Regions from separate parts of the Megasphaera elsdenii DSM 20460 genome, predicted to be linked through region 1. Evidence: riboswitches for the same ligand, from Rfam matches in the RefSeq annotation. Region 1 holds a riboswitch; each other region holds the start of a gene.
The links. Region 1 has a riboswitch for S-adenosylmethionine ahead of C6362_RS08370 (branched-chain amino acid transport system II carrier protein). Riboswitches for the same ligand answer to the same signal wherever they lie in the genome.
Positions count from the first base shown of each region.

Region 2: linked by a shared signal. The riboswitch ahead of C6362_RS09930 (methionine ABC transporter ATP-binding protein) and the one ahead of C6362_RS08370 (branched-chain amino acid transport system II carrier protein) in region 1 are both predicted to bind S-adenosylmethionine.
Region 3: linked by a shared signal. The riboswitch ahead of C6362_RS05120 (MetQ/NlpA family ABC transporter substrate-binding protein) and the one ahead of C6362_RS08370 (branched-chain amino acid transport system II carrier protein) in region 1 are both predicted to bind S-adenosylmethionine.

Region 1 is NZ_CP027570.1:1,732,756-1,740,731, forward strand. Features, by position in the region: gene C6362_RS08340 (transketolase) at 60-881, shown strand; gene C6362_RS08345 (transketolase family protein) at 881-1,816, shown strand; gene C6362_RS08350 (nicotinate phosphoribosyltransferase) at 2,019-3,470, shown strand; gene C6362_RS08355 (ADP-ribosylglycohydrolase family protein) at 3,482-4,294, shown strand; gene larE (ATP-dependent sacrificial sulfur transferase LarE) at 4,291-5,124, shown strand; gene nth (endonuclease III) at 5,126-5,758, shown strand; SAM riboswitch class I at 5,825-5,923, shown strand; gene C6362_RS08370 (branched-chain amino acid transport system II carrier protein) at 6,013-7,335, shown strand; gene C6362_RS08375 (aldehyde dehydrogenase family protein) at 7,462-7,976, shown strand, end outside.
Region 2 is NZ_CP027570.1:2,086,895-2,094,870, reverse strand. Features, by position in the region: gene dnaG (DNA primase) at 1-279, opposite strand, end outside; gene C6362_RS09955 (RluA family pseudouridine synthase) at 589-1,470, shown strand; gene fba (class II fructose-1,6-bisphosphate aldolase) at 1,506-2,471, shown strand; gene rpsT (30S ribosomal protein S20) at 2,562-2,828, shown strand; gene C6362_RS09940 (MATE family efflux transporter) at 3,027-4,388, shown strand; gene C6362_RS09935 (aminopeptidase) at 4,393-5,625, shown strand; SAM riboswitch class I at 5,685-5,782, shown strand; gene C6362_RS09930 (methionine ABC transporter ATP-binding protein) at 5,870-6,913, shown strand; gene C6362_RS09925 (methionine ABC transporter permease) at 6,894-7,547, shown strand; gene C6362_RS09920 (dihydroorotate dehydrogenase) at 7,721-7,976, opposite strand, start outside.
Region 3 is NZ_CP027570.1:1,094,923-1,102,898, reverse strand. Features, by position in the region: gene C6362_RS05140 (MFS transporter) at 88-1,434, shown strand; gene C6362_RS05135 (hypothetical protein) at 1,451-1,879, shown strand; gene C6362_RS05130 (FAD-binding oxidoreductase) at 1,943-3,343, shown strand; gene C6362_RS05125 (MFS transporter) at 3,449-4,597, opposite strand; SAM riboswitch class I at 4,864-4,962, shown strand; gene C6362_RS05120 (MetQ/NlpA family ABC transporter substrate-binding protein) at 5,051-5,875, shown strand; gene C6362_RS05115 (3'-5' exonuclease) at 6,017-6,682, shown strand; gene C6362_RS05110 (AEC family transporter) at 6,693-7,670, shown strand; gene C6362_RS05105 (hypothetical protein) at 7,688-7,976, shown strand, end outside.

The sequences.
Region 1 (7,976 bases):
AGACATAGGGGGTACGCGGCGTTTTTTTCTTGACGGCCTGACATAGGAGGCTATGCTTCATGAAGCATGATCTACATGACGTGTGTACGCAGATACGGCGGGATACGGTGCGGTCTATTTACCGTGCCGGCTCTGGCCATCCCGGCAGCTCGCTGTCGGCTGTCGAAATTATGGCAACACTTTATTTTACCGATGTCTTTACGTGTTTTCCCGACAGGCCCCATGCGCCGGAACGGGATCGTTTTGTCTTATCGAAAGGCCATGCTGCGCCGGCTTATTACAGTATTTTAGCGCATAAAGGCTATTTTTCCCTGGCATTGCTCGATACGCTGCGGACTGTCGGCAGCGCGCTCCAGGGGCATCCCAACCTGGAAAAACTGCCTTGTCTCGACTGCGCTGTCGGCTCTCTGGGGCAGGGCCTGTCCATTGCCAACGGTATCGCCCTGGCCTTGAAGATACGCCACGAAATGCCGCAGGTCTTCTGTCTCATCGGCGATGGGGAACAGCAGGAAGGCCAGATTTGGGAAGCCGCGGCCTTTGCGTCCCAGCACCATTTGGACAATGTTTGTCTGATTGTGGACTGCAACGGCTTACAGCTCGTCGATTCCCTGGTATCGATTAAAAATATGGAACCCATGGACGCCAAGTGGGAAAGCTTTGGCTGGCATGTCCTCCGCGTCGACGGTCACGATACGGATGCCTTGTATGAGGCCTACAGTGCGGCGAAAACTTATGAAGGCAAGCCGACGGTCATCCTGGCCCATACCGTGAAGGGCAAAGGCGTATCGTATATGGAAAATCAGGCTCAATGGCATGGTGCGGCACCGGATGAAGCCCAGTACCGCCTGGCTATGGATGAATTGACAACGGAGGTGCCGTAATGGAACGAGTACCGATGCGCGACGGCTATGGGAAGGCCCTGTTGGAATTATGTCGTCTTCATGACGATGTCCTGGTCCTCGATGCGGACGTCGCTAAATCGACGCGGACCGAATGGATCCGCCATGAATATCCTGAAAAATATATCAATGTTGGTATTTCGGAACAAGACCTGGTCGGCACAGCGGCCGGTTTGTCTCTGACCGGTTTCGTACCTTTTGTTTCGACGTATGGCGTCTTTTTGACAGGCCGAGCCTGGGGGCAGATCCGCAATACCGTCTGCTATAATAACCTCAACGTCAAACTCGGCGGGGCCCATGCCGGCATTTCCGTCGGCCCTGACGGGGCTACGCATCAAGCTTTGGAAGATATCGCCCTCATGCGGGTCATCCCGCATATGATGGTCATTACGCCGTGTGACTGGTGGGAAACGTATAAGGCTACCCTGGCTGTCTACGACATCAAGGGACCGTCCTATGTCCGCTTCGGCCGCAATCCGGCGCCCGTCGTTACCGATAAGGATACGCCTTTTGACCTCTACAAGGCAGCCATTTTCCGGGATGGCCGCGACGTGACGCTCTTCGCCAACGGCCTCATGGTCCATGAAGCCTTGACGGCGGCTGACGAACTGGATCGCCAAGGCATTTCGGCCCGCGTCGTCAATATCCATACGGTGAAACCGCTGGATCTGGATACGGTCTGTACCTGTGCGGCCGAAACGGGGGCCGTCGTCGTCTGTGAAGAACACCAGATCATGGGCGGCCTGGGCGGCGCTATCTGCGAAGCCCTGGCTCAGCACTGCTGCGTCCCCGTAGAACTCGTCGGCATCCAGGACCGCTTCGGTGAATCAGGAAAACCGGACGATCTCCTGAAAGCCTATAATTTGTCGTCCAGTGACGTCATCCAGGCTGTCCACAAAGTGTTGAAGAGGAAGTGAAGTGGTTCGTGGCTCGTGATTCGCTAGCCACTAGCCACTAACTGCTAACCACTAAAAAAAGGCGCTGTCTTCATGCGACAGCGCCTTTTATCATGCCAAGTCCGTATAGGATTTTTCAATGTATGCAAAATCGGTAATTCGTTGTTCCTTTATCGTTAACTGATGTATAATAGGAATAACTACTTTTTGGAGGCGAGTTATCTTGTATACGAAAGCATTATTGACAGACCTGTACCAGTTGACGATGATGCAGGGCTTATTTTTTGAAGGCAAGCACGAACAACAATGCGTGTTTGACCGTTACTACCGGACCAATCCCTTCCAAGGGGGGTATACGGTCGTCGCCGGGCTGGAACATCTCATCGATTATGTACACAATATACATTTCAGTGAGGACGACCTGGCCTATTTGAAGAGTACGGGCTTCTTCCAGGACGAATTTCTCGAATACTTGAAGGACCTGCGCTTTACAGGTGACATTTATGCTATGCCTGAAGGAACAGTCGCTTTTCCGCAGGAAGTGCTCCTGCGCGTCCAGACGAAGAAAGACGAAGCGTTATTGTTAGAAACATGCATGTCCATGATCATGAACCATGAAAGCCTTATTGCCACCAAGGCTCGCCGCGTCCGGACGGTGGCTGGCAAGGATAATCTCATGGAATTTGGTCTGCGCCGGGCTCAGGGGAAATCGGCCGGCGTCTACGGTGCCCGGTCGGCTATGATCGGCGGATTTAACGGGACCAGCAACGTCCTGGCTGGGGCTAAGTTCGGCATGCCCGTTTTAGGGACGATGGCCCACAGCTGGATCATGAGCTTCTCGTCAGAACTGGAAGCTTTCCGCGCTTATGCCCGCCAGTATCCGAACAACCTCATTCTCCTGGCCGACACGTATAATACCCTGAAACAGGGGGTGCCAGATGCCATCACGATTTTCAAGGAAATGAAAGCGGCCGGCACCCTGCCTAAGGCTTATGGCATCCGCCTGGACAGCGGCGACCTGGCTTATTTGTCGAAAGAAGCCCATAAGATGTTTGCCGAAGCCGGCTTCCCCGATGCCATCATTGCTGCCTCCAATGACCTCGATGAAAACCTCATTTCCGAATTGAAAGCCCAGGGCTGTGTCATCAATTCCTGGGGCGTCGGCACGAATTTGATTACCGCTAAGGACAGCCCCTCCCTGGGAGGCGTCTTTAAACTCGTCGGCCAGTATGACGACGGGAAGTTCGTACCTAAAATCAAGATGAGCGATAATGTGGAAAAGATTTCCAATCCGGGCCTGAAGAACGTCCTGCGTATTTACGATAAAGAGACGGGCAAGATGAAGGCCGACATCATTATCCTCGAAGGCGAAAGCATCGACGAATCGAAGGACCTCCTCCTTCAGAGCGACAAAGCCCCGTGGCGTTCGCGGACCATTCCCGGCGGGACCTACCGCGTCCAGAAGATGCTCATCCCGATTTTCCAGAAAGGTGAACTGGTCTATCAGAAACCGGACCTCAAGGAAATCATGGCCTATGCCGACCAGCAGATCCAGACTTTATGGCCGGAATACCTGCGCCTGGTCAACCCGGAAGAAATGTGGGTCCAGCGCAGTACGAAGCTGTCGGCTTTGCGCGATAAAGTATTGAAAGAAGAATCAGCCCATTTCTTTTAGGAGATGATTGCATGAAAGGTGCCATCATTGGCGATATCGCCGGTTCTGTTTATGAATTTGATAAAACAGCAGATTCCTTAGATTTCCCTTTATTTACCAGGGCCAGCCGCTTTACCGACGATACGGTGACGACTGTAGCCGTAGCGGCGGCTTTGATGGAGGGGAAGGCTTCTCACTGTGGCTATGTCGGGCCGCTGCGGAGACAGCTCCGCTACTGGTGCCGGAAATATCCCAATGCCGGTTTCGGCGGCATGTTCCGCCGCTGGTTCCTGGCCGACGAAGCGCCGGCTTATGGAAGTTATGGCAATGGGGCAGCAATGCGCGTCAGCCCGGCCGGTTGGGTAGCCGCTTCCCTTGATGAAGCGCAGGAACTGGCTGAACTGACGGCCGTCGTCAGCCATGACCATCCGCAGGCCATCAAGGGGGCCGTCGCCGTCGCCTCGGCCATTTTCCTGGCCCGGCAGGGGAAGGGGAAAGCGGAGATTGCCGCGTATCTCCGAAAGTATTTCTATGATTTGTCCCAAACCCTGGCTCAGATCCGTCCGTCTTATGGCTTTACCTGTACGACGGACGACAGTGTGCCTGAAGCTATCGAATGTTTCCTGGAAGGGATGGATTATGAAGATACGATTCGCAAGGCCATCTGGCTCAATGGCGATACGGATACGCAGGCAGCCATTGCCGGCAGTATCGCCGAAGCCTATTATGGCGTGCCTCAGGCGTTATGGCAGCAGGCGCTGCCTTATGTCGATGACGAAGAAATGAAGGGCGTCATCCGGCAATTCTATCAAGATTATATTGGTTCGAGGGGGAACTCTTTTTGATTTCAACAGAGACAGGCAAGAAATATGAAAAACTCCAGCAGATTTTAAAGGATATGGGCAGCGTCGTCATCGGTTTTTCCGGCGGCGTCGACAGCACGTTCCTGACCTATGCAGCGCACCAGGCCCTGGGAGACCGCGTCCTGGCCGTGACGGCTGTTTCGGCAACCCTGCCGGGCAGTGAAGCGGCTGACGCCAAAGCCATGGCTAAGGTCATCGGCGTCGAGCACCGTCTGGTCCATTCGACGGAATTCGAAGATACGGAATTCATCAAGAATCCGCCAGACCGCTGCTATATCTGCAAAAAGATACGCTTTACCTCACTGGTGGAGCTGGCCAAGGCCGAAGGCTATCAGTGGGTTGTCGATGGGGGGAATGTCGACGACCTCGGCGATTATCGTCCCGGCATGAAGGCATTGCAAGAATTGTCTGACTTCGTCCGCAGCCCGATGATCGAAGCGGGGTTAGCCAAAGCGGATATCCGGGCCTTATCGAAGGAATTCGGCCTCCAGACCTGGAATAAACAGAGTGCGGCCTGCCTGGCCAGCCGTATTCCCTACGGTGTGGAACTGACGCCGCACCGCCTGGCCCAGATCGATGCAGCCGAAGCGGCGGTAGCTCCTTATATCCAGGGGTCTCTGCGCGTCCGGTATCACGGGGATGTAGCCCGCATCGAAGTGGCTGTCGATGAAATCCCGTCGATCCTGGCTCATCGCCAGGAAATCGTCCGGGCCATCAAAGATACGGGCTTTACCTACGTCACCCTCGATTTGGGCGGCTATGAAATGGGGAGCTTGAACGACGTGATCAATACGGATGAGGAAGTAAAATAATATGGCTATTTCTAAGAAAGTAAAAGATGAAATGTTACAGCGTTTTCAGGACCAGTACGGTATCATGAAGCCGGCCCTGCATTATAACTCGCCCTTTGAACTGATGATTGCCGTCATCTTGTCGGCCCAGTGTACGGATGAGCGGGTCAATATCGTGACGGCTGGCATGTTCCCGGAATATAATACGCCGGAAAAGATGCTGACTTTAGGGTTGGAAGGCCTGGAAGAAAAGATACGGACTTGCGGCCTCTATCACAGCAAGGCCAAGAATATCCTGGCTAATTGTGCCATCCTCTGTGAGAAATACCACGGCGAAGTGCCCCAGACCTTCGATGAACTGGTGAAGCTGCCTGGCGTCGGCCGCAAGACGGCCAATGTCCTGGTCAGTATCTTGTTCGATACGCCGGCCATTGCCGTCGATACCCACGTGTTCCGCGTATCCAACCGCCTGCAGCTGGCGGAAGGCAAGACGCCGCTGGAAGTCGAAAAGGGACTGCAGAAGGCTATTCCCAAGGAATGGTGGAGCCGGGCCCATCATTGGCTCATTTGGCATGGCCGCCGGGTCTGCAAAGCCCGTAAGCCCTTGTGTGACAACTGCTTTTTAGCCGATCTTTGTCCGAGTTGTCAGAAATAAAATAAAATCATTGACAAGTAATTAAAAATTTAATAAAATATTACCAATACAGACAAAATTTCATAAGTAATATCAAGAGCAGCTGAGGGACGGGCCCGATGACGCTGCGGCAACCTGCCAGCGGTAAGGTGCCAATTCCTACAGGCTATTCCTGAAAGATATCGTTATGACTGAGGCGCAGCTTGGAGGCAGCGCCTCTTTTCTTTTGGCGTATTACGTACTTATTTTCACATTTATTCTTAGGGGGTATCTTCATGAACAACAATTCTTCTGGCGGCAAGGCCATCCGGGGACTGGATGTGCTCATCCTGGGGTTTGCCTTCTTCGCTACCTATTTCGGTGCAGGCAACTTGATTTTCCCGCCTCAGCTCGGCTTGAACAGCGGCAGTGATTTCCTGTCCGGCTTGGCTGGTTTGACGCTGTCCGGTATTTTCCTGCCGATTTTTACACTCATCATCATAGGCCTCAACGGCGACGTCCATGCCATTACCGGACGGGTAGGGAAGAATACGTATAATATCCTTTTGGCAGCACTCATGCTGGTCTGTACCTTCGTATCCATTCCCCGTACCTGCGCGACGGCCATCCAGCTCGGTATTCAGGGCAACCTGCCGTCGGCACCGTTCGTCCCGCTGGTCATCGTTTATTTCGTCATCAGCTTCTTCTTCGTCGCTGACCAGAATAACGTCATGGACCGCATGGGCAAATACCTGACGCCCCTCCTGGCCCTGATCCTGGTCATCGTCGCCTTTGCCGGTATCTTCAATCCCTTGGGGACGCCCGTCGATCCGGCTGTGGATCATCCCTTCGTCAACGCCTTCCTTGGCGGCTATAACACGGGCGACGTCCTGGTCAGCTTTATCATGGCTGCTGTCTTCATCAGTTCCATTTACGGCAAAGGCTATACGACTGTCGGCCAGCGCAATAAAGTCCTCATCTACTGCGGCATCGTTTCCTTCATCCTGCTGCTCATCATCTACGGCAGCCTGCTCTACATGGGTGCCTGCGTCAGCGGCGATTATGCCCAGACCATCGGCCGTGCGGAACTCCTGGTCGCCATTATCCAGCGCGTCGGCACGTGGGTCATGGTTCCCATGGGCATAGCCGTCGTCCTGGCCTGCCTGACGACGGCCATCGGTCAGGTTGCGGCTGTAGCTGAGTTCACCAGCACGGCTACGGGCAAACGCGTCAGCTACAAACAAGTGGCTGTCGTCTGCTGCATCTTGTCGGCCCTGACGGCCCTCCTCGGCGTCGACGGTATCGTCACCTACATCGGCTGGATCTTCGGTGTCTGCTACCCGCCGTGCCTGGCCCTCCTGATCCTGGGCATCATCGGTCGCTTCATGCCCAATAACGGCGCCTACAAGGGCTCGGTATACCTGGTCACGCTCTTTGCTCTCCTGGAATCCCTGCCGGGCCTGAGCAGCCTGGGCTTTGCTAAGGCCATCGTTACGGCTACGCCCCTGTCGACCTACGGTTTCGGCTGGATCGTGCCCTTCATCATCGGACTCATCGGCGGTTCCCTCATCGGCCACTTCGTCTCCAGCAAAGAACCGGTAGAAGCCGAAGCGAAATAACACTAACCACTAACCACTATCCACTAAAAATAGACTGCCTTTTGGGCAGTCTATTTTTCTGACTTGCATAATCGAGGACTTCTCTCTATAATTAAAGAATAATCTCGAGTAAAAGGGGGTAGTTTCATGGATTTGAAGAAATTATACATCAATGGTCAGTGGGTGGCACCTTTATCCGGCCAATATATCGAGGTCGAGAATCCGGCGGATAAGAGCGTCTTTGCTACGGTCGCTGCGGCCGGTGCCGATGATGTTGCTGCGGCTGCCAAGGCCGCGGCCATGGCTTTCTCGGCCTGGTCGGCTATGCCGCTGGAAGACCGCATCACGTATATGAAAAATTTGCTGGTCCAGATGATTAAACTGGAACCGCAGCTCGTCGACGCTGTCGTCAAGGAATTAGGGGCACCGGTGGCCTTTGCCCGGACTAACCATATCGGCTACCAGTTCGTGCGGACCCAGTCGTATATCGACTTGGCACCAGAATTGCCACTGGTCGAACATTTATCTCAATCCGTCGTCTATCGTCGGCCTTTAGGCGTTATCGGCTGCATCACCCCTTGGAATTATCCTTTAGGCCAGATTATCCAGAAAGTCGTCCCAGCTCTGCTCGTCGGAGCGACGGTCGTCCTCAAGCCGAGCCA
Region 2 (7,976 bases), 350 kb from region 1:
GTGTGCCCGTTCGGCCAGTCGTTCGACGGCATCGGAAAAGGAAAGGTTTTCTTTTTTCATAATGAATTGGAAGACATCGCCATGAGCATGGCAGCCGAAACAATAGAAAAAGCCTTTGTCGGCAGCGACGCTGAAGGAGGCGGTCTTTTCATTATGGAAAGGGCAGCAGGCCCAAAAGTTCCGGCCCTGCCGTTTCAGCGACACGTAATCGGAGATGACGCTGACAATGTCATTGGCCTGTCGGACCTGTTCGATAAATTCGCTGGAAAACCGTTTCACTCATATCACCTGTTTCATTTCAATAACGCTGACGTATATATTATTCTCTACCCACCTGTGAAATTCCTTCTTTAGGGAACACTCTTTTCTCGCAAATCATAAAAAATGGATACATAACATTCCTATGATATACTATTTCGACGCGGAGCGTCAAGTTTCCTTTTCCAGAAGATGATTTTTTCTGAAAAACCGCACGCTCAGGCCCTTGCGGGCTAAAATATAGCCCACATGATTTCACGAAATGTATGGATTTATTTATTTTCATTTTGTATAATAGATGTAGACAAAGCCAATATAGGGGAAATGCATATGATTCATTTTACCGTCGGGACGATTACCCGGCCCACATCCTTAGGCGGCGCCTTGAAACACTTCGGCGTCTCATCGACGCTGCGGCGCCGGATCAAACACAACGGCATCTGCACCATCAATGGACAGGCGGCGTCGACGCGCGACTTCGTCCAGGAAGGGGATGAAATCTGTGTCACCCTTCCGGAAAAGAATTCCTTTCCGCCAGAGGATATACCCATTGGCATCGTCTACGAAGACGACTACCTCATGGTCATCGACAAGCCGGCAGGCATCCTGATGCACCCGACATCCGCCGTCCGGGACGGGACCCTGGCCAATGCCGTCGCCTATCACTATGAAAAGACGGGCCAGCACTGTTCGTACCACCCAATGCACCGCCTGGACAAGAATACGTCCGGCCTCTGTATGGTCGCCAAGGAGCCGCAGATCCAATATGCTTTCGATAAGCAGGACCTGGGGTATAAGCGTTTGTACTTAGCCATCTGTGAGGGACGATACCCATCGCGGGTCACAACTGTACACGCCCCCATCGGAAGATGTCCCGATAGCATCATTACCCGCTGTGTCCGCCTCGACGGAAAGCCGGCCTGGTCCGATTTCACCTGCCTCGCAGCTGGTAGGGACTACAGCCTGCTCCAGGTCGTCCTGCACACGGGACGGACCCATCAGATCCGGGTCCACAGCAGTTACCTGGGCTATCCCCTGGCCGGCGACGACCTCTACGGCGGTTCGCGCCGCTTCATCGGCCGCCAGGCCCTGCACGCCTACTGCCTCCAGTTCACCCACCCCATGAGCCATCGCTTCATCACCGTTAATTCCCGGCTGCCTGAAGATATGGACGCTCTCGTCCAACGGGCCGGCTGGAATTATATATACTAAAACATCTTTACGTATTATGTAGGAGGAATGTAAACATGCCATTAATTGGAACTACAGAAATGTTTAAAAAAGCCTATGAAGGCCACTATGCTATCGGCGCATTCAACATCAACAACATGGAAATCGTCCAGGGCGTCACCCAGGCCGCTGCTGAATTGAATTCCCCGATCATCCTTCAGGCTTCGGCCGGTGCCCGCAAATACGCTAAACCGCCGTATTTGAAACATCTCGTAGAAGCAGCTTTGGAAGATCATGATCTCCCCATCGCCCTTCACCTCGACCACGGCGCTGACTTTGAAACCTGCAAAGACTGCATCGACGGCGGTTTCACTTCCGTCATGATCGACGGCTCGAAACATTCTTTCGAAGACAATATCGCCCTCACGAAAAAAGTCGTTGAATATGCACACGCTCACGGCGTCGTCGTCGAAGGCGAACTGGGCCAGCTGGCCGGCATCGAAGATGATGTCAAAGTTGCTGCTCATGAAGCTCACTATACCCGTCCGGAAGAAGTCGAAGAATTTGTATCCCGCACGGGCGTCGATTCCCTGGCCATCGCTATCGGCACCAGCCACGGCGCATTCAAATTCACACCGGAACAGTGCACGCGCAACGCAGACGGCGTCCTCGTACCGCCGACACTTCGCTTCGACATCCTCGAAGAAGTCTCCAAACGCCTGCCGGGCTTCCCGATCGTCCTCCACGGCGCATCTTCGGTCGTACCGGAATATGTCAAGATCATCAATGAAAACGGCGGCAACCTGGCCGACGCTATCGGCATCCCGGAAGACCAGCTCCGCAAAGCGGCTTCCATGGCTGTCTGCAAGATCAATATCGACTCCGACCTCCGTCTCGGCCTGACTGCCGGCATCCGTCAGCACATGGCACAGCACCCGGAACATTTCGACCCGCGCCAGTACCTCGCCGACGGCCGTCAGTTCGTCCATGACATCGTCGCTCACAAGATTAAATGCGTCCTCGGCTCGGAAGGCAAAGCTTAATCGTATGTCTTGTAAAAAAGGTATTGATTTTTTCTGCGCCATATGGTAAAATTTCTTCTAGTGTTCTTGTAAATTAGGGAGGTGAATCCATTGCCGCAGATTAAATCCAATATCAAAACGATGGAAAAAGACGCAGCTCGTCACGCAGCTAACTCTCAGGTTAAATCTTCTGTTCATACTGCTATCCGCCGTACGACCGAAGCTATCGCCGCTGGTGACGCTGAAGCTGTTAAAAAAGCATTCGATAAAGCTAGCAGCGTAATCGACAGCGCCGCACAGAAAGGCGTTCTCCATAAAAACACTGCAGCTCGTAAAAAATCCCGTTTGGCTTCCAAAGTCAATGCTATGGGTAAATAAGCTTGACTGAAAAGGGGGACTGGCGCATGAAGGTTTCGACCATCATGCACGGTCCCTTTTTCGTTTATGTTTGAGGTTTGAAGCTTGAAGAAGGCCTTTAAATTTAAAGCCATCCGCTAACAACTAACTGCTAGCCACTAACAACTTTAAAGGGCTTGTCGTTGTGCGACAAGCCCTTTTTCATACAAGGAGGATGCTATGTCCCCCCATTTATTTCAATTGCGCCATTTCTTGGTCCTGTTCTTTCCCCTGCTCCTGACGCAGATGGCCCAGGTCGGGACGGCCGTTTTCAGTTCGATTTTCAGCGGCCGCGCCGGGACGATCGACCTGGCCGGCGTCGCCGTGGCCGTCAATATCTGGTATCCCGTCTTTGCCGGCCTGTGCGGTATTTTCTTCGGCATCTCGCCGATCATCGCCCAGCTCCGGGGTGCGAAAAGGACCGAAGAAATCCCGCCGTACATCATGCAGAGCCTGTACCTGAGCCTGGGCTTTACAGTCGTCATTTTCCTGGCCGGTGCCGTTCTCATGCCGCCCTTCCTCGACTTCATGGGCCTCGACGCGCCGGTCCGCTACATCGCCTGGGAATACCTCAAGGCTCTGGCCCTGGGGCTGGTCCCCATCTGCCTGCAGGCGACGATGCGCTATATCGTCGACGCCCACGGCAAGACCCACGTTTCCATGACGATCTTAGTCATCAACCTGGTCCTGACGATTCTCCTCTTCCGCCTGCTCATCTTCGGCGCTGGTCCCATTCCGGCCATGGGCGGCATCGGCACGGGCTATGCCATCACCATCGCGTCGTGGCTGTCTTTCCTGCTCTTTGCAGCTGTCCTGCAGTGGATGGAACCGTTCCGGTCCTATCACCTGTGGAGCCGCCTGCGGCCCGTCAGCTGGCATCACATCCATCACCAGCTGGAATTGGGCATTCCCATCTTTATCGCCGTCTTCTGCGAAACGAGCCTGTTCTCCATCGTCGGCCTGTTCATGGCCGAGTTCGGCACGCTGTACCTGGCCGCCAACCAGGCCGCCATCAGTTATTCGACCCTGACGTACACCCTGCCCTGGAGCATCAGCCTGACGGCGACCATCGTCATCGGCTATGAAGTCGGCGCCCGCAATTACGCCGCAGCCCGGCAATACGCCGTGCTCAGCCAGATGACGGCTTTTGTCATCGCCCTCGGGCTCATCGCCATGACCTATCATTTCATCGACCCCATCGCCAGGGTCTTTACCAGCGATGCCGAGACGTTCTGGGCCATCCGCATGTTCATCTTCTATGCCGTCGCCTTTTCCTTCTTCGATGCCGCCGGTACGCCGGTCCAGGGCATCCTGCGCGGCTATAAGGACGTCAAGATCATCACTTATGTCGCCTTCGTGACGTACTGGCTCATCAGCATCCCCATGGGCTATGCCATGGCCCACGCCACGTCTTACGGCCCCTATGGCTACTGGATCAGCCTCATCATCGGCCTGGCCATCAATGCCAGCGCCCTGAACTGGCGCCTGTGGAAACATACGGCCTGGAAAGTTCCCATCTCATACCCATCTACTAAGGAGTGATTTTATGCCAACTACTCAGCAATTAACGGCTTATGCCCGCGTCCTCTTACAGAAGGGCCTGAACCTGCAGCAAGGCCAGACCCTGGTCATCAACGCCCCTGTCGAATCGCACGACTTCGTCGCCCTCTTGACAAAAGAGGCCTATACGGCCGGCGCCGCCCAGGTCGTCTGCAACTGGCGATCTGACGCCATGGCCCGCCTGCGCTACGAACACGAAGACCAGCAGTACTTCGAGTCCCTGCCGGACTGGCGCCGCGACTTCAGTCTCTATTACTACCATAAGAAAGCGGCCTTCCTCAGCCTCATCTCGGCCAACCCGTATCTCATGGACGGCATCGACACTAAGAAGATCTTCGCCCAGCAGAAGGCCCAGAACGAAGCCCTCAAGGAATACATCGACGGCATGATGGCCTCGAAGACGACGTGGCTCGTCGCCGCTGTCCCCAGTGCCATCTGGGCCAAGCTCCTCTATCCGGACCTCGACGCCGACGCCGCTTATGAAGCCTTGTGGAAGCAAATCCTCCAGTCATCCCGCGCCGACGGTGCCGATGCCCTGGCCGACTGGGACTCCCATCTGGCAGAGCTGAAGAAACGCCGGACCTGGATGACGGATCAGCACTTCACCAGCCTCCATTATACCAACAGCCTGGGGACGGACCTGACCCTCGGCCTGCCGGACGGCCATATCTGGCAGGGCGGAATGGAAGAGACGGCAGACCACCTGCTGTTCAACGCCAACATCCCGACGGAAGAAATCTATTCCGCGCCTAAGGCCGACGCCGTCAACGGCACGGTCTACAGCACCAAGCCCCTGGTCTATAACGGCAACCTCATCGACAAGTTCCACCTGACCTTCAAAGACGGCAAAGTCGTCGCCGCAGCCGCCGAAACGGGTGAAGACGTCCTGAAGAAACTCATCGCCATCGACGAAGGCGCCTGCCGCCTCGGCGAAGTGGCCCTCATCCCTTACCATTCCCCCATTTCCCTGTCGGGCATCCTCTTCTATGAAACGCTCTTCGACGAAAACGCCTCGTGCCACCTGGCCCTGGGCGCATCGTATCCGACCTGCCTGGCTGGCGGCGCCGATATGGACAAAGACGCCATCGCCGCAGCCGGTCTCAACGATTCCATGATCCACGTCGATTTCATGGTCGGTTCGCCGGACCTGACCATCACCGGGACCAAGGCAGACGGCACGACGGTGCCGGTCTTTACCCATGGCGACTGGGCACAATAACGATTTTCCATTGACAAGCCCGGCCATCCGTGCTATTATAAGACGCAACAACCATATACCCTTCATCCAGAGCAGCTGAGGGACTGGCCCGATGACGCTGCGGCAACCCCCTATCGGGAAGGTGCCAATTCCAACGGAACATTCCGACAGATGAAATGAAACCGTATATACGGCCGTCATCTGCATGACGGCCTTTTTTGTTGTTGTTTTTCCCTAGTTACGCCTATTTTAAGGAGTTGATATTGTGATTACACTGAAAAATATTACCAAGACCTACGGCGGCTCGGCTCAGGTCCAGGCCCTGAAAGGCATCAACCTGACCATCGAAGACGGCGAAATCTTCGGTATCATCGGCAAGAGCGGCGCCGGCAAATCGACGCTGGTCCGCTGCATCAATATGTTAGAGAAGCCGACGAGCGGCCAGGTCATCATCGACGACAAGGACCTGACCAAGATGAGTGAATCCCAGTTGCGGGCAGAACGCAAGAACATCGGCATGATTTTCCAGCATTTCAATCTGTTATCATCCCGTACGGTTGCCGAAAACATTGCCTTCCCGCTGGAACTGATTGGGGCCTCGAAAGACGTCATCGAAAAGAAAGTCGCATCTCTTCTGGACCTGGTCGGCCTCAGCGACCGGGCCGGCAATTACCCGTCCCAGCTCTCGGGTGGCCAGAAACAGCGTGTCGGCATTGCCCGCGCCCTGGCCAGCGACCCGAAGATCCTGCTCTGCGACGAAGCCACATCGGCCTTGGACCCGCAGACAACGAAATCCATCCTGGAACTGCTCCAGGACATCAACAAGCGCCTGGGCATCACCATCGTCGTCATCACCCATGAAATGGCCGTCGTCAAGGAAATCTGCCATCGCGTCGCCGTCATCGAAAGCGGCGTCATCAAGGAAATGGGCCGCGTCGTCGACATCTTCACCAATCCTCAGTCCCAGACGATGAAAGACTTCGTCACGTCCATCATCAACATGGAACTGCCGGCAGGCATCAAGAACCTGGGCGTCACCAATCAGCCTGCACCGGACCGCAACATGCTCGTCCGCCTGCGCTTCAAAGGCGCTGCCACCAACGATCCCGTCGTCGCCGACGTCGTCCGCAAGTTCAACGTCGAAGTCAGCGTCCTCTATGGCAACATCGACTATATCCAGGATGAACCCTTCGGCTACCTCATCGTCGTCATCATGGGCGATATGGAAACACAGGCCAAGGCATTCTCGTATATCAAAACATTACCGATTGGAAGTGAGGTTTTAGGTTATGTCCCAAGAAATAATTAAGTTAATGCTCCAAGGCATTCAAGAAACATTCTATATGGTCGCTGTCGCCACGATCATCGGCGGCATCATCGGTATTCCCCTGGGTATCACCCTGGTCACGACCAGCAAAGGCCATATCCTGGAAAACCGCTTCATCAATCAGATTCTTGGAACCATCGTCAACATCATCCGTTCCATTCCGTTCATCATCCTCATGGTCGCCATCATCCCGCTGACGCGCCTCATTGCCGGCACGTCCATCGGTACGACGGCAGCCTGCGTCCCCTTGACCATCGTCGCCATCCCCTTCCTGAGCCGTCTCGTCGAAACGTCCATCCGCGACGTCGATTTCGGCCTCGTCGAAGCGGCCGAATCCATGGGGGCTACGCCCTTCCAGATCATCCGCAAGGTCCTTATCCCGGAAGCCCTGCCGACGATCATCAATAACATCACCGTCCTCATCGTCAACCTCATCGGGGCATCGGCCATGGCCGGCGCCATCGGCGGTGGCGGCCTCGGGGATATCGCCATCCGCTACGGTTACCAGCGATTCCGTCCCGACGTCATGCTGGCGACGATCATCATCCTCATCGTCGTCGTCAACGTCATCCAGGCCGGCGGCGACTTCGCATCGAGAAAAAAGAATAAGAAATGATAGAAAAAGGGCTTGTCGCGTATGCGACAAGCCCTTTTTCTGTAGGGGCCGTCCCGGAGGGCGGCCCGCTCATGACAATGGGTCACGGGAGTCTTACATATACCCGACGGGTTCGTGAATGGGATTCCCACAACGGGGCGCCCCTTGGGACGGCCCCTACAAACCACGAACCACTAACTACGAATCTCCAATGCCCCTACAATATCCTGGATGTGTTCGATGCCTTCGTCCTTACAATACTGGTCCAGGCCTTCGGCGATGGTTTCTACGGCTCTGGGGTCCACGAAGTTATGGGCCCCGACGGCGACGGCGCTGGCACCGGCCAGCATAAATTCGACGGCGTCCTGCCAAGTCGTGATACCGCCCAGGCCGAGGATGGGGATGGATACGGCCTGAGCCGTCTGCCATACCATGCGCAGGGCAATGGGT
Region 3 (7,976 bases), 640 kb from region 1:
AGTCCGCGATTTTCTTCGCCAGCTCCCGCCGTCTCCGGCTCATATGGTATAATAAGAGCAGAATTATTACGTTTGTGAGGTGCGGATATGTCGACGGAAAAACGGATCTTTTACTCGATTTGCCTGGTCAGTTTTGTCGGGCCTTTTCTTTCTACGTCCATCAATATCGCCATTCCCGTCATGGCCGGTCAATTCGGCGTCGCGCCGGACCGCATGAGCTGGGTCGTGACGATTTTCTTGATGACGACGGCTGCTTTTCTCCTGCCCTTGGGAAAGGTCTCCGATGTCCATGGACGGCGGCGGACTTATTCCCTGTCGCTCATCGTCTTTGCCATGGCGACAGCGGCGGCGGCCTTTGCCCAGACCCTGACGATGCTCATCATTTTGCGGGCCATCCAGGGCATCGCCCTATCCGGCGTCTATGTGTCCTATATGCCCCTGCTCCTGGCGACGACGGATGAAGCCCATCAGGGCCATATTCTCGGCCGGGCTGTCGCCCTGACCTATCTCGGCCTGTCCCTGGGGCCGGTCATCGGCGGGGCCCTGACGCAGTTCGTCGGCTGGCGCTGTATCTTCCTCTTGTCTGCCCTGGCCATCGTCATTTCGTACGCCTTCATCCGTCCCATCAAAGAAGAATGGTATGCCAACGGCGCGCCCTTCGTCAACCTCGTCAGTTCGGGTCTGTCCATCGCCGGTATCCTCTGCGCGCTGTACGGGCTATCATCCTTTGAAGATTACAGTGCTTCTTTCTGGATCGGCCTGGTCTTGCTGGTCGTCTTCGTCATCCACGAAGGCAAGTCCTTCCACCCCCTGCTGCCGCTCTATTTATTCCGTAATCTGACCTTTTCTATGTCCAATTTGGCAGCCCTCATCCAATACAGTGCTACCTATGCCGTTTCCTTTCTCTTATCCCTTTATTTCCAGGTCATCCTCGGCCTGCCGCCGGCTATGTCCGGAGCGATTCTGCTAGTACAGCCCATCATCATGGCTTTCTTGTCGCCCCGGGCCGGTGACTTATCTGATAAGTATGGTCCGCGGGGCATTGCGTCTATCGGCCTCGTCTTGACGGCGCTGGGGCTGGCGGCGTTTGCCTTGTTCCCGCGCGTCCCCGTCAGCGGTGCTGCCATCTTCCTGGTCTTCATCGGACTGGGGGCGGCGCTGTTCGGCGCTCCCAACAACAGCGCCATCATGGGGTCTGTCAAAAAGATGCACCACGGCATCGCCTCGAGCATTTTGGCCTTGTCGCGCAATCTCGGCCAGGCCCTGAGCATGGCTGTCGTCACCTTTATCATGACGATGGAAACGGCTAAACAGCCATCTTATACCGACGGCGTCCTGGCGGCCCTGCATGCCTCGTTCGTCATCTTAGCCGTCCTCTGTTTCCTTGCCGTTGCGGCCTCGCTAGCCCGCGGCCATCATCAAAAAAAAGCTTGATTCAGGAGGTATTTCCATGAAAAAACAACTCATTGCAGCCGTTACGATTGCGTCACTTCTCGGTTTCGCCGGCGGCACAGCCGTCCAGGCCTTCAACCTCGGTTCTATCTTGAAAGTCGGCGGCATTTCCATCCTCGTCTCCAAGTATGGCGATTCCATCAACGACTTTCTCAACAAACTGCTCATGAAAAATGGCGTCGGCACGGATTATGCCACCAAAGTCGTGCCTATCGTCAGCGTCGGTACGGGTAAATATATCGGCGCCGTCCAGGTCATCGGCCCGTCGGCCCAAGTCGAAAAGGTCAAAGCCGTCGCCCAGCTGGAAGGCGAATTTAACGGCATCGCCCGGGCCAATGCCCTCATCCCTATGGCGACGACGAATGTCAGCAATCTCAATCGAGTCCAGGGCGTCGGCGTCTCGGCAACGATTGATTTCAAGTTCTGATGCCTTCCCTAGGGGCGGCGAGCGTGGTAGAATAAGACAACAAATGAAAAGGAGGCCCTTTGCTTGAAAACTTATCAGCCCATTACGCCAGAAATCATTGAAAAATTAAAAGCCATTACCGGTCCGACTTATGTCAAGACCGATAGAGACATGCTCTTACAGTATCAGACCGACTATGAAACCAACCCGGCCATGTTCCACGTTCCTGACGCTGCGGTATCGCCGGCGAACGCCCAGGAAATCTCGGAAATCGTCAAATTAGCCAACGAATACGACTTCCCCATTACCGTCCGCAGCGGCGGCACCAGCCTGGCCGACGGGGCCATCCCGGTCTGCGGCGGCCTGGTTCTCTGCATGGACCGTCTCAACAAGATTCTCGAACTGAATGAAGAAGGCATGTACATGACCGTCGAAGCCGGTGTCCGCACGGTAGACTTGCAGAATGCCGCCAAGAAAGTCGGCCTCATGTATGCCGGTGACCCGTCCAGCGCCGAAAGCAGCCTCATCGGCGGCAACCTGGCTACCAATGCCGGCGGCCTGCGCGCCGTCCGCTACGGCGTCACCCGCGACCAGGTCTACTGCCTGGAAGTCGTCACCCCTACTGGCGATATCGTCGAATGCGGCCGTATCCTCAAGAAATGCTCGACCGGCTACGACCTGGAACAGCTCATCATCGGCAGTGAAGGGACGCTGGGCATCATCACCAAAGTCACAGTCAAACTGATTCCCCTGCCGCCGTACCGCTTCGACGTCCTGGCCATCTATACAGATCCGCGCCAGGCTTTGCACATGGTACCGAAATTGATGAAAGCCGGCATCGATCCGACCAGCGTCGAATACATGGACAATTCCTACGTCCGCGGCTGTGCAGACTACTGCCATTACAAGGATATGCCCCACTACGACGACGGTATCTACGTCATCATCACCGTCGAAACCTTCCACGAAGATGAACTGGACACCAAGATGGACGCCGTCTGCACGATCTGTGAAGAATCAGGCGCCGCCGAAGTCCTGGAAGCGGATGACCGCGTCTGGAACATGCGCCGCAACTGCCAGACCTCGGTTGAACTGCAAAGCAAGGTCTTCCTCACAGACGACGTCGTCGTGCCGGTCCATAAAATTGCCGGAACCATCGAAAAGATTATGGATATCGGCAAGGACTATCCCTTTGAAGTCAAGATCAATGCCCACATCGGCGACGGCAACCTGCACATCGTCCTCTGCAAGATGGACATGAGCGACGAAGAATGGGAAAAGAACGTCGAAGAATTCCATCAGCAAGTCTACGCCTATGCCTACAGCGTCGGCGGCCGCCTGGCCGGCGAACACGGCATCGGAGCCAAGAAATTAAAATACATGGAACAGTTCACACCAAAAGGCGAACTGAAAATCATGAAAACCATCAAGCGGGCCATGGACCCGAAAGACATCCTCAATCCGGGGAAAGTGATTGATGCGTAAGAAAAAAGCCTGCCCCTGCGGCAGGCTTTTTTAGTTTGACGTTTGATGTTTGACGTGATGGTTTCAAATTTATCCCTACTTACATCAAACTTCAAACATCAAACCTCAAACCTCAAACTTCCCCAACAGCCGCATGGCCATGACGGTCATGATGATTAAGAGGACTGTGACCAGGGTAAAGGAAATGGTCAGGCTGAAGACACGGCCGATGAAGCCCAGTACGGCCGGTGCCAGGAGGATGCCGACGTAGCCGATGGTACTGACTGCGGCGACGGCATCGGCGATGGGCATTTCTTTTTGCGTCCCCAAGAGGGAGTAAAAAACGGGGACCGTGTTGGCGCAGCCGATACCGATGAGGACGTATGACGCGAACAGTAACGGGCCGCCGCTGATGAGCAGGATTCCCAAAAAGCCGACAAAGGCGATGGGCAGGGAAAAAGCCAGGAGACGCCGCGGCCCGATATGCATGGTCAGGGAATCACCAGTCAGGCGGGACAGGAAGGCCGAAGCCGTGAACAGGGTCAGACCCAGGCCGGATTGGGAAATGTCGATGCCTTTTTCCGTCGTCATGAAGACGCCACTCCAATCGTTGATAGAGCCTTCGACGAGGAAAGATATCGTACAAATCAGCCCAATGAAGACAATCGTTCCTTTGGGCCGCACGAAATGGCTGCCGCCACGGCTTTCATTCCGCTCACTGTGAAGATGGGGCGAAAAGAAGAAGACACAGGCGGCAATCAGGACGGCACCGGCCAGGGCAACGCCTTGCCAGGGCAACCGAAATTGCAGCAGCAGGGCGAAAAAGGCAGCGCCGGCAAAGTTCCCCAAAGACCACATGGCCTGCATTCCCGACATGAGGCGCTTGCGGACTTTCCGTTCAATGAAGATGCCGTTGATGTTGACGACGACATCGAGCAGCCCCAGGGAGGAACCGAGGAGAACTGCCACCAGCAGCGCCGCAGTATAAGCCGGCACATAGCAGAGAACGTTCAAGACGACGGCAATGGACAGGCCGGCAGCAGTCAAAGAGCGGCGGCAGCCTAAGCGCCCGGCAATAGAGCCGGCCAGCATCATCATGATCAGGGCTCCCAAGCCGACGGCCAGCAAAAGAAAGCCCAGATGGTCGTCGGGAATCTGCAATTTCCGCTTCAGGAAAGGAATGAGCGATGCCCATGATGTAAAACCGAAGCCGCCAAGGAAGTAAAAGGCTTTGGCACTGTAAATCTGCCAAAGGATATCTCGTTTATTCAGCATTCCATCACCTCACAACAAAAAAGCCGGATAAGAAACCACCCAGGCCTGCAACTTTATCGAAGAACGTGTTTACGTACACGCCCTTCCTCCGCTACAGGACTGAAGTGACATCTTATCCGGCTCTATACCATACGAGTATAAGCCTCCGATGAGTTTTCTTATTATAACATAAAAAGAAATTTTTCTCAAGAAGCGCAGGATTGTCAAAAATTTCTTGACAGATTCCCCGCCAGGTGATAACATGTACACCAACAACAAAACATTGTCTTTCATCAAGAGCAGTCGAGGGAATGGCCCGATGACGCTGCGGCAACCCCCTATCGGGATAGGTGCCAAGTCCAGCGGTATATACCGGCAGATGAACGAATCGCAAATTGAGCCGTCATCTGTATGACGGCTTTTCTTTTTGACCGGCAAGCCCTTATATTCGTCATCCAGAAAGGAAATGATTACATGAATGCAACAGTAAAAAAACTCTTCGCCGCCGTCCTCATCACGACGACGTGCCTCTTTGCCGCCGGCTGCGGTTCGTCTTCCAATTCCGGTGCTTCCGGTGATAAAAAAGAAATCAAGATGGGCGTCACTGCCGGTCCCCACGCGGAAGTCATGGAAGAAGTCGCAAAAGAAGCAGCTAAACAGGGTATCACCATCAAAGTCGTCGAATTTAACGACTATGTCCAGCCGAACAAGGCCCTGGCCGAAGGCGATCTGGACATGAACTCCATGCAGCACCAGCCGTACATGGACAACGTCGTCAAGAAACAAGGCCTGAAGATCACGTCTATCGGCAAGACCATCATCCTGCCCATGGCTGTTTACTCGCACAAATATAAAGACATCAAAGATGTCGCCGACGGTGCCAAAGTCACCATCCCGAACGACCCGACCAACGGGGCCCGCGCCCTGCTCCTGATCCAGCAGGCCGGCCTGATCAAGTTGAAGAACGGCAACTCCGTCGACGCTTCGGTTACGGATATCACAGAAAATCCCAAGAACCTCCAGTTCGTCGAACTCGATGCCGCTCAGATTCCCCGTTCCCTCGACGACACGGACCTGGCTTGCGTCAACACCAACTACGCCATCCCGGCTGGCTTGAATCCGCAGAAGGATTCGATCCTCGTCGAATCGAAGGATTCGCCGTATGCTAACGTCATGGCAGTCCGTCAGGGCGACGAAAACAACGAAACATACAAGAAAGTCTTAGAAATCTACCAGTCGGAACCGATCAAGAAATTCATCGAAGAACACTTCCAGGGAACTATCCTGCCGGCATTTTAATGGCTCATGACTCGTAGGGGCCGCCCAAAGGGCGGCCCGCCTGATTCATCTCAAAAGGGCTTGTCGCACGTGCGACAAGCCCTTTACTTATGGTATAATAAAGATTGTCCATCAGATTCAGAAAGGAGACACTTTTTTATTATGAAAGCCGTATTTGTCGATTTCGAGATGAACCCTATCGGCCGGGACCAGAAGGAAGCGCGCCGCATCTGCAAGGGTGAAATCATCGAAATCGGTGCTGTCAAGATAGACGAAGACGGGAAGGAAATCTCGTCGTATAAAGAATATGTGCTGCCCGAATATACGACAGCCATGAACCAGACCTGTCAGGAATTGACGGGAATCACTATGGAAATGCTGGCCGGGAAGCCCCATTTCCGCCAGGCCTTCGACCATTTCCTGACTTGGTGCAACGAAGGCTGCCCCAATGCCTACGAAATGTTCGCCTGGAGCGAAAACGACTGGCGCCAACTGGACTGCGAACTCCGCCTCAAGGAAATCGACGAACACGACGACCGCGTCCGCTGGATGCTCGACCACTGGCAGAATTTCCAGCAGATTTACTGCAATCTCCTGGGCCTGGACAAAGTCATTTCCCTGGACAAGGCCGTCAGTACCCTGGGCGAAACCTTCGACGGCCAGATGCACGACGCCCTCTGGGACGCCCGCAACACATCCAAGCTCTATGTCTTATCAAAGAAGAAAGAAGAGTTTCGCGACATCATGCAGCCTATCATCGACGCCACCAAGCCGGCAGAACCGCTGACCTTCTCCCTGGCCGACGCCTTCCGCGCTGCCCGCAAGTAAAGAGGACACCATGGAAGATACGACACTCCGGATGATTTATATTTTTACAGACATCATCCTGCCCATGCTAGCTGGCTATGCCGCCAAACAGCGGCGCTGGCTGACGCCGGAACAGTCGAACTGGCTCATCCGCTTCAACATCATCGTCATCATGACCGCCTTGACCCTGCTCAGCTTCTGGGTCCTGCCCATGCGGACCGATTTACTGAGTCTGCCGTTCTTTGCCTTTTTCAACGGCCTCCTGCCCTTGGCGGTCGTCCTCTTACTGGGGCGGCAGCGCAAATTCTCATCCTTTGTCGACCGCGGCAGCTATCTCATCGCCGCCATCCCGGCCAATACCGGGACGCTCGGCGGCCTGTGCAGTTACATTCTCTACGGGGAAATGTCCTATGCCTACGTCCAGATTATCGGCGTATTCCAGAACCTGCTCATGTTCTTCGTCCTTTTCCCTATGGGATACTACTATCAGCACAGCGGGAAAGACCATAACTTTTTCGTCTTTTTCAAAGATAATTGGAAATCCATCTTCATCAACTGGAACCAGCTGTCCGTCGTAGCCTTAGTTATCGGCACAGCCTTGCATGCTGCCGGGATTCCCAGACCCGCTGCGGGAACGACGATTTTCCAGGCCCTCATCCATGTCAGCGCCTGGGTAGCCCTCATTCCCGTCGGGTATCTCATTGATTTTTCCCATTTCAAGGACTACGCCCGAAAGACGTTAGACCTCATCCCGATAAAGATGATTCTGACGCCGTTGGCATCGTATGGCCTGGCTCTCTGCTTTACGTCAGACCCGGTCCTCCTTGGGACCATCATCATCGTCATGGGCACGCCTTGTGCCATTAATGCCTTGATTACAGAGCGGCTCTACGATTTAAATGTCAATCTGGCCATGGCGCCTTTCATTACGACACAAATTCTATATATCCTTATCCTCTATCCGGCATTTTATCTGCTCGTATCCTGGGGATATTTACCTTTTAAATAACACTAGCGAGGTGTATTATGACTCATACCCGAATCCGTTCCTTTTTATTGGCCCTCTTCCTGGTCATCCTGACCTTGAGCCTGACGGCCTGCTATACGATTACCCTGAAAGAAAAGCGCATCGACGGCATGGGCTCGTCCATTACGGTGAAACTTCCCGGAAATCCGCAAAAACTCGACTTCCCCGTCCCTGTCGACCCGCTTACGCAGCGCTATTTCAAGGGCAGCCGTCTGTACGGGGAAATAGACAGCGGCCTGTATGTCGCCATCTATACCAACAGCATCGATACCCAGCAGATGTACGACG